3 regions of the Gottfriedia sp. ABJ_BB2_2 genome follow, and region 2 is predicted to be linked to each of the others. Evidence: riboswitches for the same ligand, from Rfam matches in the RefSeq annotation. Region 2 holds a riboswitch; each other region holds the start of a gene.
What was found. Region 2 has a riboswitch for lysine ahead of ACX6U0_RS15265 (amino acid permease). Riboswitches for the same ligand answer to the same signal wherever they lie in the genome.
Positions count from the first base shown of each region.

Region 1: linked by a shared signal. The riboswitch ahead of lysA (diaminopimelate decarboxylase) and the one ahead of ACX6U0_RS15265 (amino acid permease) in region 2 are both predicted to bind lysine.
Region 3: linked by a shared signal. The riboswitch ahead of ACX6U0_RS17755 (aspartate kinase) and the one ahead of ACX6U0_RS15265 (amino acid permease) in region 2 are both predicted to bind lysine.

Region 1 is NZ_JBVFKR010000011.1:16,985-22,149, reverse strand. Features, by position in the region: gene ACX6U0_RS18225 (VC0807 family protein) at 174-824, shown strand; gene ACX6U0_RS18220 (cation diffusion facilitator family transporter) at 1,019-1,894, opposite strand; lysine riboswitch at 2,209-2,382, shown strand; gene lysA (diaminopimelate decarboxylase) at 2,523-3,845, shown strand; gene ACX6U0_RS18210 (C40 family peptidase) at 4,005-5,144, shown strand.
Region 2 is NZ_JBVFKR010000007.1:36,155-41,319, forward strand. Features, by position in the region: gene pdxK (pyridoxine/pyridoxal/pyridoxamine kinase) at 1-738, opposite strand, end outside; lysine riboswitch at 1,414-1,591, shown strand; gene ACX6U0_RS15265 (amino acid permease) at 1,788-3,236, shown strand; gene ACX6U0_RS15270 (MBL fold metallo-hydrolase) at 3,404-4,102, shown strand; gene ACX6U0_RS15275 (TetR-like C-terminal domain-containing protein) at 4,103-4,660, shown strand; gene ACX6U0_RS15280 (zinc-dependent alcohol dehydrogenase family protein) at 4,787-5,165, shown strand, end outside.
Region 3 is NZ_JBVFKR010000010.1:43,321-48,485, forward strand. Features, by position in the region: gene ACX6U0_RS17745 (hypothetical protein) at 116-529, opposite strand; gene uvrC (excinuclease ABC subunit UvrC) at 679-2,451, shown strand; lysine riboswitch at 2,593-2,766, shown strand; gene ACX6U0_RS17755 (aspartate kinase) at 2,878-4,119, shown strand; gene ACX6U0_RS17760 (DUF4083 family protein) at 4,244-4,444, shown strand; gene ACX6U0_RS17765 (YslB family protein) at 4,475-4,921, opposite strand.

The DNA of each region.
Region 1 (5,165 bases), on a different contig from region 2:
ACCTATTAAACAATTTAAATATTTTATATGTGAAGGAATATCGCAAAGTGATAAAGAACTTGTCATTTATGAAGATATTGTAGATAGAGTGTTTGCATAGGAACTTTTTTGCTATAATCAAATTTAAACGCTAATACTACAATAGTAGAATAAGGAAAAATGAGGTTATAAAAATGAAAAAAGAAAGTAATTTGATAATTTACGATCTAATTTTGTATTTAGTTTTCCCACTAGTTGGTTATAAACTATTAAAGCCATATATTGGAGATTATTGGGCGATGATTGTCCCAACCATTCCTGGGATTTTATATACATTATTTCGTTTTTGGTATACTAAACAATTTAATGTAACTGGGATTTTCATTATTACTACGATGAGTGTTAGTACTGCATTAGATCTTTTTGCTGGGACAAAAGAAAATTTACTTCTATATAATGTGTATTACCACATTGGCCTAATCGGGGTATTCATTATTCTTTTAGCGATAAAGAAGCCATTACCATATTATTTTATGATTGATATTGCCGCTATTCAGGGACAAGAAAGAGAAGAAAGTAAGATACTTTATAAACATCCTTCACTGTTCAAGTTGTTCCAATATTTGTTTATAGCTTGGATTGTTAAAGATATTATATTTACTGGAGCACAATGGTGGATGCTTGAAACCTATGGTGTGAAGGCTTACTACTCAAGGACTATTATTTTCACAGTCGGTGGCTATATCTTTGGCATTATCATGGCAATCGGTTATGCGATGATTACGATGAGAGCACAAAAAATTAAAGAAAATGAGCAGCAGCCTAAGGATGAAATGATCTTATAGACTGCCCGTCAAACGCTCGCTTTCTGTGTTTCTCCTAATTGCGGTGCTTATTTATGGATCTAAGGTAAGGTAACTACGCTAATTATTCGGCTCCTAAGCCTAAAAAGACAAACGTTTCCAGGTAGTCTGATTTTAGTTAATATAGTTGTCTACAAAATAAGCGCATCTATTATAGATGCGCTTTTTATGTTTCGTTATTTTACGTTTCTAACCATTTCATTTTCCGGTTCGACATGAATTAAAATTTGGGGATTTATGAGAACTTTTTTGATTTCATCTTCTATTTGATCGCAAAGTAGATGAGCTTCTTCAATACTCATGCTAGATGGCAAAACTAGATGAAAGTCGATATGTTCTTCAGCGCCAGATCTTCTTGTTCGTAAATCATGGTATTCAATAAATTGTGTTTTGAAATTTAATAAAACTTGTTCAATTTGTAGTATTTCGCTTGAAGATAACCCGGTGTCTAGTAATGGGGTAAATGATTTCTTTCCAAGCTCTATAGATTCTTTCATTATATATAATGCAATTCCAATCCCTATTAATGCATCTAGTAGTACCCAACCTGTGAGCGAGACTAAAATTAAGCTAGCCGCAACACCTAGCGATGAATAGACGTCTGTTAATAAATGTAATGCATTTGATTGCATTGCGACAGAATGCGTTTCGTCTCCTACTTTTTGAACTTTTTTACCAACTCGCCAATTGATGAAAGCCCCGAGTAGCATCACGATTACACCTATAAAAGGAAGTTTTATTGGTGTAGGGTGAATTAGTTTTTCAACAGATTCAACAATAATCCAAATTCCTGCAATAAAAATGAGAAGTGTTTCAATAGTCCCTGAAATATTCTCAAATTTACCGTGACCATAAGGGTGTTCCTTGTCGGGTGGGCGATTCGAAATTTTCACTGAGAAGAATGCGATAATGGAAGCGACTAAATCTAATAAAGAATGGATTGCCTCCGAAATAATAGCAACAGATCCTGTAATGATTCCAACTACTAATTTTAATAAAACAATAAAAGAGTTACTACAAATGGAAAGTAATGCAATTTTGGTTGAATGCAATCTATTCACCTCTGACCAATTTTTTCTACTTTAGCTAAGAGTGTTGTCCTAAGGCAACAAAAAAGAAAAACCACTAACATGAAGTTAGTGGCTTGTTTTTTTTATATGATGTTTTTTATTATTGATTAGATTTTTCATATTAATCACCTTTTTTTAGCGCGTAATTAGTATTTTATAGTAAAGATAATATTTTGAAAAGAAAAATTTGTTTAGACTAATAAATAGTAAAAAATTGAAATTACAGTTTATTTTTTAAAAAGGTTTGACATCCAATTTTAGACTGTGTTATACATAGACTAATATAATAAAAACAATCTATTCGTAGAGGTTGCATTGTATATGAGTATCGTTTAAGAGAACTGTGGGTTTGAAGACTAAACGAAAAAGGATCCGATGCCGAAGCATTAGAGCGCCACACGCTAAAATGCTGGGACTGCATTTAATAAATGTAGTACTGTCACTTGTATTTGTGAAGAGCTATTGAAGAGATGTGATTGGCAATATCCTTTTTATTTTAAAAGTGATAGGCACATGAACATATCCTTCATGTGCCTTTTTTAATACACTAATACATTGAAGAAGGCTTCTGGTGAATGAACTTGTGTTTAGTTATGAAGGGAGAATATTAATGTATTTACATGGTAATAGTCGAATTGATCATAATGGACATCTAGAAATCGGAGGATGCAGTACAGTTCAATTAGCTGAACAGTATGGGACACCTTTATATATATACGACGAATCTTTGATTGAGTCTAAATGTAGAGAATTTCATGAGGCATTAAAAGAGACTGGATTAAAGTATCAAGTTGCTTATGCAAGTAAAGCTTTTCTTTGTATTGAACAAGCCCGCTTAATAAAAAGAGAAGGGTTTTGTTTAGATGTTGTTTCAAGTGGCGAACTATATACAGCGATTCAAGCAGGGTTTCCACCAGAGAAAATTCATTTTCATGGGAATAATAAATCAATAGAAGAAATTGAAGAAGCATTAGATGCAAAAATTGGTTGTTTCGTTGTAGATAACTTCTTTGAGTTAGAAGTTTTACAAGCGATCGCCGAGAATCGTGGAGAATATGTATCAATTTTATTACGTGTAACACCCGGAGTAGAAGCACACACTCATGAATATGTTATGACAGGACAAGAAGATTCAAAGTTTGGTTTTGATATTACGTCAGGTCAAGCTAACGAAGCAGTTGCCATTTCGTTAAATTCACCGAATTTAAAATTATTGGGAATACATTCTCATATTGGGTCGCAAATTTTTGAGCCAGATGGGTTTGTTCATGCAATCAAAATATTAATGAACTTTTTAAGTGAATTAAAAAATGAATTAGACTATACAGCTGAAATATTAAATGTTGGTGGCGGATTTGGGATTCGTTACACTACTGAAGACGAACCGTTATCAATTGTAAAGCATATTGATCAAATTACTTCTATAATTAAACAACAATGTGAAGAATTATCGTATCCAGTTCCTGAATTATGGTTGGAGCCTGGGCGTAGTATCGTTGGTGAAGCAGGAACAACTCTTTATACGATTGGAGCAACAAAAAACCTACCTTCAGTAAGAAAATATGTATCTGTTGATGGGGGAATGACTGATAATATCCGCCCAGCACTTTATGGATCAAAATATGAAGCTATGCTTGCAAATCGCGCGAATGACGAGAATAAAGAGGTAGTGTCAATTGCAGGTAAATGTTGTGAAAGTGGAGATATGTTAATTTGGGATTGTGAGTTACCAGTTGTTGAGAGCAATGATTTATTAGCTGTATCATGTACAGGTGCATACGGTTATTCGATGGCTAATAATTATAATCGTATTCGTCGTCCGGCTGTTGTATTTGTAAAAGACGGTGTATCTAGAGTAGTGGTACAACGTGAAACGTATCAAGATTTAATTAAAAATGACATGATTTACATTGAAAACTCTTCTATTAGATAATAGAAGAGTTTTATTTCTGTTTCCTAACGATTTTATGTTTGTTTATCGACAGATTAAGACATATTTATCATTTATATTACAATATTGTAACAAAAGCGACTCCCTTCGCAAATCTATGATATAAATACCTAGTAGATAAGCGAGAGGAGACACGCTGAAATGTTTAAAAGAAAACTTACAGTGCTGGCTATAGCAGGTACATTTTTAGTATCTTTAGCGCCGAATGCTTCGGTAAATGCCGAAACGAAAGTAGAAAAAAAGCAAGCTGAAGTAGATAAATTCCAATCACAATTCAAAAAATTAAGTAATGATGTTAAAAAGATAGATCAAAAGATTAAAGATACGAAAGCAAAAATTCAATCTAAAAAAGAAGAAATCTCAGAAACTCAAAAGATTATTCAAGATAAGAATGCTAGAATTACATACTTACAAGACCGTATCGAAAAGCGTAACGAAATGCTAGAAGATCGTCTTGTTGCTATGCAAAAACAACCAAAAGTTAACTTAGTAACAGATGTTCTTTTCAATTCTGATGGTATTGTTGATTTCTTTAATCGATTAAATTCAATTACAACGCTTTTTGAAGCAGACCAAGATATCATTAAAGAACAAGAATCAGAACAAGCTGAAGTTGAAAAAGAAAGACAACTTGTGAACGAGAAAAAAGCATCACTTGTCAATGCAAAAGAAGAGCTTGTAGCGCAAGAAAGCGATTTATCTAAATCACAAGCAGCAAAAGAAAAATCATTAAGATCTGCAGAATATAGATTAAAGCTTGCGGTTAAAGAACTGCAAGATGCAAAAGAAGATGTAAGAGTAAGACAATTAGAACAACAATCACTTGAATTAGCTGAATTATCAAATGATAGTGATGACTCTAGCTCTAGCTCTAGCAATGCATCAGACAATGCTGGCCCATCAGAAAATGAAGGACCAATTGCTTCTGGTAATGCAATTGTAGACTTTGCAATGAAATATCAAGGTGTTCCTTATGTATTTGGTGGAACGTCTCCAAGTGGATTCGATTGCAGTGGATTTATTTGGTACGTATATTCACATAATGGATATGGTTTCTCACGTGCTAACGTAAAATCATATTGGAATATGGCTACAAAGATTAGTTCTCCACAACCAGGAGATTTAGTATTCTTAGAGAATACGTATATTAATGGCCCTTCTCATATGGGTATTTATATTGGTGGTAACAAAATGGTTCATGCTGGAAGTAAAGGTATTGGTACAATCAGCTTAAGTAGTAGCTGGGTACGTTCACACTTCTTAGGATATGGCCGATTCTAATAAATTATTAACCTCGTATTA
Region 2 (5,165 bases):
TGCTTCAGTAATATACTTTTTAGCTGTATAAATAGCTTCTCTAGGTTCTACTCCTTTAGCTAATTCTGCACAAATTGCCGCAGAGTATGTACAACCAGCACCATGTGTATAAGTTGTTTCAATTCGGTCTGACTCTAAAAGCTCAATCTTTTCACCATCAAATAAAACATCTACGGCGTTCTCATGTTGAATTTTGCTTCCGCCTTTTACTAGTACGAATTTTGCACCTAGTGCATGAATCTTACGTGCTGCTTCTTCCATTTGTTCAACTGTTTTAATCGGAGCCATATTTGCTAATTGTGCTGCCTCAAATAAATTTGGTGTTACTACAGTTGATAAAGGAACTAATACATCTCTTAATGCATCATTTGTTTCAGGATGTAAAGCCTCATCATTCCCTTTACAAATCATAACAGGGTCAACTACTACACGATTTATATTATGTTTTTTAATTGTTTCAGCTGCTAATTCAATGACTTCCACTGATCCAAGCATTCCCGTTTTCATAGCCTGAATGCCTACACCAACAACGATTGTTTCTAATTGCGCTGCAATTGTACTGATATCAATCGGAAATACTTGATGGTGCCAATGATTATGTGGGTCCATTGCAACTAATGTAGTGATTGCACTCATTCCATAAACATCTCTCTCTTGGAATGTTTTTATGTCTGCCTGTAAACCTGCGCCACCACTACTATCTGATCCTGCAAGAGTTAATGCTTTATACACTGTCATGTCAATATTCCTCCTTTGTTCAAATACATTTTTCATTATAGCAAAAAGTACAGTAAAAAACAGGAAGTAAGGCAGGTTATGAATGAAAAATAGGAATCATAAAGGAAGTGGGATATACAATTCTAAAGGACTCTTCAAGAGTGTTAAAAAATACAAATGTCAATACGAAAATTATATGTACACTTTTAAATTATTGAACAATATTATGCTAAGAATCATATTACTTGACTAGTAATGGCTCTAGGTCTGGTGAAAAATGGGTTCAAATTATTATTAAGTTGTTGTAAATGTCGATATACTCATTAAATTTGATCTAAAAAGTAAATAAAATATTCTTTTAAGTTAAAGTTTAGAGTTATGTTTAATGAAAAATCTTTTTTATATGAATAGGTTGATTGGAACGGAAGGCTGATCGACTCCTGTGGGAAATGCGGGAAGGCTGAGACCCCGGAGGCGCGCCGAGGAGGCTCAGGTCTCGCCCCTTGGAAAGCGAGCAACCTGTAGTGGAAATCAACCTGATATTACTTTTTTTATTACAAGTTTATATTTCAACAAGGTCAAAAGAATTCTAAAGGATTCTTCAGTTGAACTTGTAGAATTTTGTAGAAAATAATTGACAACTAGATTATTAGATTGGTATAGTGATTTTATAAAAATTAAATATGATCTTTATCTCGTATGGATAGAGGCGCGGTTTTGATGAGTAATTACTTGGAGGTTTATGGAACCAATGAAAAGTAATGAAAGGCGAAACTGCCGAAGTAACAAAGTTGCCATTCAATTTTGTTGCTGGGCCTATTGCTGAATAAGCGTAGGACTGTCACAAGTTTACTTGTGGAGGGCTATTGAAGAGATGTTGGCTGTTAGACGCATATAAACTGAGTCTTAAACACGTGAACATTCTTCACGTGTTTTTTTGCGTTTTTAAGAACATTCCAACCATTACATAATGTAGGAATTTCTTGAGTAAAATACACAGCAAACAACACTTTTGCGCCCCTAATTCTGCGTAAAGATAGTATTGCAAGAATGAAGAGGAGGCAACAAAGATGGGACAATCTAATCTCCCGCAAAATGAAGGTTCTTTAAAAAGAGGACTGAAAGCAAGACACTTAACAATGATTTCAATCGGTGGTTCTATTGGAACAGGGTTATTTTTAGCGAGTGGCGCTTCAATAAGTGAAGCTGGTCCAGGTGGAGCTTTATTAGCATATTGTTTAATTGGTTTAATGGTTTATTTCTTAATGACAAGTTTAGGGGAAATGGCAACTTATCTTCCTGTATCTGGTTCTTTTAGTACGTATGCATCTCGTTATGTAGATCCTGCATTTGGATTTGCAATGGGTTGGAACTATTGGTATAACTGGGCAATCACATTAGCTTTTGAATTAGTTGCTTCAGCAATGTTAATGAAATATTGGTTCCCAAATACACCTGCTGTATTATGGAGTGCTATTTTCTTAGTCATTATTTTAGGATTAAATCTATTATCAGTTAAAGGTTATGGTGAATCAGAATTTTGGTTTGCTTTAATTAAAGTCGTAACTGTCATTGTATTTTTAATAGTTGGTATTGCAATGATTTTTGGTATTTTAGGTGGAGATAGTGTTGGATTTAAAAACTTTACTGCTGGTGGAGCACCTTTCCATAATGGATTTTTAGGTGTGTTATCAATCTTCATCGTTGCTGGATTCTCATTCCAAGGTACAGAGTTGATTGGTGTTGCAGCTGGGGAAACTGAAAATCCAGAGAAAAATGTACCTAAAGCAATTCGACAAATTTTCTGGCGTATCCTTTTATTCTATGTATTAGCAATATTTGTGATCGGTTTATTAATTCCTTATACTGACCCAGATTTATTAAGAGGGGACGTTTCAGTCAGTCCATTTACATTAGTTTTTGAAAAATTAGGTGTAGCATTTGCAGCATCAGTTATGAATGCAGTTATTTTAACTTCTGTTTTATCAGCAGGGAATAGTGGTACGTATGCTTCAACTCGTATGTTATATACATTAGCAATTGAAGGGAAAGCACCAAAATTCTTAACTAAGATTAACAAAAATGGTGTTCCAACAAACGCTTTATACGTAACACTTGCTGTTGGTTCATTAGCATGCTTAACGTCATTCTTTGGTGAAGGTCAAGTATATACTTGGTTATTAAACTTGTCAGGTTTATCAGGATTTATTGCTTGGTTAGGTATTGCGATTTCTCATTATCGTTTCCGTAAAGCATATGTTGCGCAGGGGAAAGATTTAAATGATTTACCATATCGTGCAAAATGGTTCCCATTAGGTCCGATTTTAGCATTTTTAGCTTGTTTATTTATCGTATTAGCTCAAAACTATCAAGCGTTCACTGGTCATGTAATTGACTGGCAAGGTGTACTTGTTTCATACATTGGTATTCCAGTATTCCTAATCGTTTGGTTAGGTTATAAATTTAAAAACAAAACAAAAGTTGTTGCTTATAAAGAAATGGATTTAAGCAGAAACTAAATTGGAACCCTTCCATCTTTGGTGGAGGGGTTTTTTGTTTGGAATCAAGCTAGTTTGGAATTCTAATTTAAGCTATTTGGAAATAAATTGAAATAAGTGTTTACAAAAACTAATGGCATTAGTATTATAAAACTAATACCATTAGTTTTTATTTAGGAGGAATTGTGATGAAGGTTACTAAATCTAATTTTCTTTATCAAATCAGTTTTTTACCTAATTTATTCCCTGTAAATTGTTTTTTAGTTGAAGAAGAAAATGAACTGACTTTAATTGATACTGCTTTATCTTTCAGTGCTGATAAAATCATCTCTGTTTCAAATGAACTTGGTAAAAAAATTACAAACATTGTACTCACACATGCACATGGTGATCATATTGGTTCACTAGACCGATTAAAAACTATGCTACCCGATGTTGTTGTATCAATTTCCAAAAGAGATGCGAAATTATTAAAGGGAGATGTTACTTTAGAGCCAAATGAACCCAATTTGCCTATAAAAGGTGGACTACCTAAAAATATCCAAACGACACCTGATCGGTATTTACAAGAAGGTGATACGATTGGGTCATTGTTAGCAATTGAAACACCTGGCCATACACCAGGTTCAATGTCGTTTGTGGATCAACGTACAAACGCTGTGATTGCAGGAGATGCATTTACATTAAGAGGTGGTATTACAATTTCAGGTCAATTGAACCTTTTATTCCCATTTCCTGCTTGGGCTACATGGAGCAAAGAGGATGCGATCAAAAGTGCTCGTAAAATCAGTCAATTGAACCCAACATTATTGGCAGTAGGTCATGGATCTATGATAAATAATCCAAAAGAAGCAATTGATCATGCGTTAAAAAAAGGAGAATCGTGAATGTCACCTAGAATTGGTTTAAATTTTAACGAATTACTGAAGACTGCTATCCAAATCGTCGACGAAGAAGGATGGGATGTGTTAACGATTAGTTATTTAGCTAAGAAATTAACGATTCAGCCTCCTTCAATTTATAATCACGTAAAAAATTTAGATGAACTGAAAAATAGTATTGCTCTTTATGGTATTCAGGAGCTTTATGATGAGCTTCACGCTTCGATTTGCGAGCAGTCAAAGGAGGCTATTTTTTCTTTATCGTTTGCCTATATACATTTCGCTCGAAAGCACCCTGGATTATATCAATCGACTCTGTCATCAACTCACACTGCAGGTGATCAATACACATTCGTTGCAAATCAAATTTTAGAGTTGATTTTCGAAGTTCTGAAACCATATAATTTAAACGCAATGAATCAAATTCATATTGTTAGAGGGCTAAGAAGTATTCTTCATGGATTTGTCTCACTTGAAGATCATGACGGTTTCGGTATTAATATTCCGTTAGATGAAAGTATTAGATTTGTATTGAAACAATATATGCAGAATATCGAGGCGTAAATAAGTAAAGGAACCTTTTAGAAATAAAAGGTTTTTTTGTCCAATTTTCAAGGTTTCTAATTTATTGAATAAACAAAATATATGTTAAAATATAGAAAAATTCACTATGAGAAAGAAGGAATTTACATGAACGCAATGGTGATTCATCAATATGGAAATAGTTCTGAGTTCCAAAAATTAGATGTTCCTTATCCTTGTCCTAAAGGAAATCAAATTCTTGTTAAGATTGCTGCAACTAGTGTTAATCCGATTGATACGAAAATTCGAAAAGGTGTTGTTCAAAACGCATTTCAACCTAATTTTCCAATGATTCTCCATAGTGATTTTTCTGGTGAAATTGTAGAAATTGGGGAAACTGTTTCACGTTTTTCAGTTGGAGATTTCGTATATGGATTTAATGCATCAGGTGGAGCACTATCTGATTATTTATTAGTTGATGAGTCAATTTTGGCAAAAGCACCTAAAAATATACAAATTCAAGATTCTGCTAGCTTACCTTTAATTT
Region 3 (5,165 bases), on a different contig from region 2:
TTGTCACGAAATATATTGCAATTTATACCGTGAAAAATTGTTTTCCCTCCTAGAAGAGAACCCGTTAGGCTAACCAAGGGTTTTTTATTTTTACTTTTTATTTCAGACATATATATTATATTGCCTCAGATAATTTTCTGCTTTTACTTTTACGTTTATTTCTCACTATGATAAAAGACAAGATTAAACCAGTCCCAGTTAAAATAAATATCCCAATTCCACTTATTAATCCTATCATACCAGTATGTAAACTTTTTATTGAGAATGCAGATTGAGCAGGAGGGGTTTGTCCGAAATTTGGCAAATTTTCACTGCTTATAGACGAACTATCATTTAATTGATTCCCTAACTGGCTACTCTGTTGTTGACTATTATTATCTTGAGTTCCAGGAAATTGACCTTGCATAGAGAAACCAGATCTATCTGCACCTTTATTAAAATACATGATAATCCCGGTTGTAGATTCTATAAATAGAAATATTGATACAATGACTCCAATCCAAAAATGAACTTTTCTTATTTTTTTCATTTTATTTTTCTCCCTTTACTGTTTTGAATAGCAAGTTATACAATAATGGGAGTTCCTTAAATTAAACTTAATGGATGAAAATATTTTCAGTTTTTATAAATGCAGATTATAATTAAATTAACAAATTACCTTAGAAGGAGGGTAGGACATTGGACAATCATTTGAAAGAAAAATTAAGTCTTTTACCTGATCAACCGGGATGTTATTTAATGAAGGACATTCAAGGAACAATTATTTATGTAGGAAAAGCAAAAGTATTAAAAAATCGTGTTCGGTCATATTTTACGGGATCTCATGATGGGAAAACGTATCGCTTAGTCCAAGAGATTGTAGATTTTGAATATATTGTTACTTCTTCTAATATGGAAGCACTCATTCTAGAGATGAATTTGATTAAAAAATATGATCCGAAATATAACATTATGTTGAAGGATGATAAAACTTATCCTTTTATTAAAGTAACTGCAGAGAAACATCCGAGATTGATCATTACTCGTAACGTAAAGAAAGACAAAGGGAAATACTTCGGACCATTTCCTAATGTAACAGCTGCGACGGAAACGAAAAAATTATTAGATCGTTTATATCCATTGCGTAAGTGTTCCACTTTGCCTGATAAAGTTTGCTTATATTATCATATTGGACAATGTCTTGCACCTTGTATAAAAGATATAACTGATGAGCAAAACCAAGAACTAGTAAATGAAATCATAAGATTTTTAAATGGCGGGGAAGACCAGGTACGAAAAGAGCTTGAAGCAAAGATGATGGCAGCTTCAGAAGCATTAGATTTCGAACGAGCGAAAGAGTACCGAGATCAAATTATCTCTATCGAAGCAACAATGGAAAAGCAGAAAATGATGAACAGTGACCTAGTTGATCGTGATGTATTTGGTTATGCTGTAGATAAAGGCTGGATGTGTGTACAGGTTTTCTTTGTTAGAAGAGGAAAATTGATTGAGAGAGATGTATCTTATTTTCCAATTTATGACGAACCTGAAGAAGCATTTTTATCATTTGTTGGCCAATTTTATGAGAAGACACATAATATAAAGCCAAAAGAAATTTTTGTACCAGATAAAGTAGATAATGATCTGTTAAAAGAATTACTAAAGGTTCCAGTTCTCCAACCTAAAAGAGGACAGAAAAAAGAATTAGTTGTATTAGCAAATAAGAATGCGAAAATCGGATTACAAGAAAAATTCAAGTTGATTGAAAGAGATGAAGAGAGAACGATTAAAGCAATCGAAAAGCTTGGAGAAATATTAAATATCGAAACTCCTTATCGAATCGAAGCATTTGATAATTCTAATATTCAAGGTACTAATCCAGTATCTGCAATGATTGTATTTATTGATGGAAAGCCTTCTAAAAAGGATTATAGAAAATATAAAATTAAAACTGTAATCGGTCCAGATGATTATGATTCAATGCGTGAAGTAGTAAGAAGAAGATATTCAAGAGCACTGAAAGAAAACCTACCTCTTCCGAATTTAATTATCGTTGATGGGGGTAAAGGACACTTATCAGCAGTTGAAGATGTGTTGCAAAATGAGCTAGGGTTGTTTATTCCAACAGCAGGTTTAGTAAAAGATGAAAAACATCGTACATCTGAATTATTAATAGGGCAACCACCTCAAATTGTGCAATTAGGTAGACAGAGTCAGGAATTCTTTTTATTACAACGTATTCAAGATGAGGTTCATCGTTTTGCAATTGAATTTTATCGTCAGCTTCATAGTAAATCTATGGTTCAATCAGCTTTAGATGGCATTACTGGAGTTGGAGGAACTAGAAAGAAAGCATTATTAAAACATTTCGGATCTGTTAAAAAAATTAAAGAGGCAACAATTGAAGAGCTTATTCAAGCAAAAATTCCGAAAAATGTTGCGGAAGAAATCTATCAACACTTTAGAAAGTGATAGGGTATTTTTCATCCTTAAAAAGTCTTAGTTTGAAAATGTGTTAGAAAAGCATAGAATCAGTGAACTAGTCATAAGGACAAAAATTCCTTGACACTATTTTCAAAATAATTTATATTAAGTTAAAAATATAATATTTTCTCTCGTAATAGAGGTGCAAAACTTAAGAGTATGCTGTCATAGACGTGTGGCGTTGATATGGACAGTTGAAAGGAAGTTTTGCCGAAATGAAATGAATCCACAATTCTTTTCGTTGGGACTGCATTTAATAGGTGTAGTACTGTCGCATACTAAATGCGGGGAGCTATTGAAGAGATGTTGATGATTTGTCTATTTTATTACAATTTTGTAAATTAGGCGCGTGAACATTGCTTCACGCGCTTTTTTGTATTCTTTTTTATGAAAAATAGGTGAGGATGAGAAAAAATGGGAATTATTGTTCAAAAATTTGGAGGGACTTCAGTCGGTTCAATCGAGCGAATAAAACATGTTGCTGATACAGTAACAAAAGCCTATAAAGAAGGTAATAGTGTAGTTACAGTTGTCTCTGCAATGGGACATCATACTGATGAACTCGTTAATCTTGCACAGCAAATTAGTCCACAAAATAGTAAGCGTGAAATGGATATGCTTTTAACAACTGGTGAGCAAGTCTCAATTTCTTTATTAGCTATGGCAATTCAGGCTAAAGGATTTAAGGCAATCTCATTAACTGGTTGGCAAGCAGGAATCCATACAGAATCTATTCATGGTAATGCTCGCATTGAAACAATTCAAACAGAAAGAATACAGCAATTGATCAATGAAGGGTATATTGTGATTGTCGCAGGTTTCCAAGGGTTAAGTAATGAAGATGAAATTACAACTTTAGGTCGTGGTGGTTCGGATACTACTGCAGTAGCGTTAGCGGCTGCATTACAGGCAGAACGTTGTGATATTTATACTGATGTTTTAGGGGTTTATACAACGGATCCAAGAATCGAGCCAGAAGCTACTAAATTGAGTCATGTTTCATATGATGAAATGCTAGAGCTTGCTGCTTTAGGTGCAGCTGTTTTACACCCTAGGGCAGTAGAATTTGCAAAAAATTATGGATTAGTTATACAAGTAAGATCAAGCCAACATGATGAAATTGGTACGTTTATTGGGGAGGAAAATCAAATGGAACAACAATCAGTCGTAAGAGGAATCGCTTTTGAATCAAATGTCACAAGAATGACTTTAAATGGTTTACATAACCAAGTCGATCTTTTACCGAATATCTTTACAATACTTGCAACAGAGGGAATTGACGTAGACATTATTATTCAAAGTGTTACATCAGATAATTTAGTGAATCTTTCATTTTCTATTAAATCAGAAAATATGTTAGAAACTATCACAATTCTAGAATCTAAAAAAGAATATTTAGGATATGTTTCATTTGATTTTGAGAGCGAGCTTGCGAAAGTTTCGATTGTTGGAAGTGGTATGGTTTCAAATCCAGGTGTTGCGGCAAATATGTTTAAATTTTTAGCTGAAGCTAGTATACCGGTAAAAATGGTCAGTACGTCTGAAATTAAAGTTTCAACTGTTATTCCAAAGTCGCAATTACAAAATGCTGTTCATGCTCTGCATAAAGGTTATGAGCTAGATCGAGTTCAAGAAGAAGTAGTTGTAGAAGGATAAAATAAAAAATCCCCTTTAATCATCATTTTCCTTTCAATAGGAACTAGGATTAGAGGGGTTTTATAACATTTTAGCGAAATATTACCATATAATAGAAGTAGTAATTGGTAATGGAGGTTTTGATTTGATAAATGCAGGGATTGCTTATGGGGATATAGTTTTTCAATTAATATTATTAATACTTCTTATTCTATTATTCGTTTTTATTAGTTTATTTCTCATGAATTATATTATTAAAGGTGTTAAGAAAAATAAACAATTAGATGAAATGAATCGCAAACTAGATGAACTAATAAAGAAAAGCGAAAAAGATAATATGAAATAAGCCTGATCAATTAAATGAACAGGCTTATTTTTATTTTTTTGTAACTGGATCTTTTAGATCCCATTTTACTTGAAATTTTACTTTATCAGAACGTTTACTTTGCTCTTCATATGTTTCTGCAATTACATCGATTTGTTGTTGAATTTGCATTGCAAGAAAGCCTGCTTCCAATTGATAAGATACGTCTTTTTTATGTTGATTTCTGTATGTAACTAGTTCAGAAGTTAAGACAAAATGTACTTCTTGTTTTTTTTCATCTACAACCGTTAAAGTTCCCCAACCTGCAGTTTCAAAAAATTCAATAATTTCTTCAAATGTTGCTAATGGATATTTTCTAGCAATCATTTTTCCCGCCCAATATAATATATCATGTTGCTCTTTCCCTAATAATTCTGTAAGTAAATCATTTCGTAAGAGTTCGTAGCCGAAACCAGAAATATTCCCTGGAGTTTTTAAAATTTCATTGCCGTTCATCATGGTCGAATAGCTCTCCCTTTCCTTAAAAAACATGTATTTATTATATACAATAAACAATAATAAAAACAATAATTGAAAACCTGATTATTTGTAGATTTACCAATATAATTGAGAAGTTTTTTCAGTAAAGAAAAATGTACGCGTTTTCTTGACCTGTTATATTAACAGGAGTAAAATGAACTTTAGATAAATCTCATAAAAATTTAGATTTTTATGGAAATTACATTATTTTCTATTTTTCTAG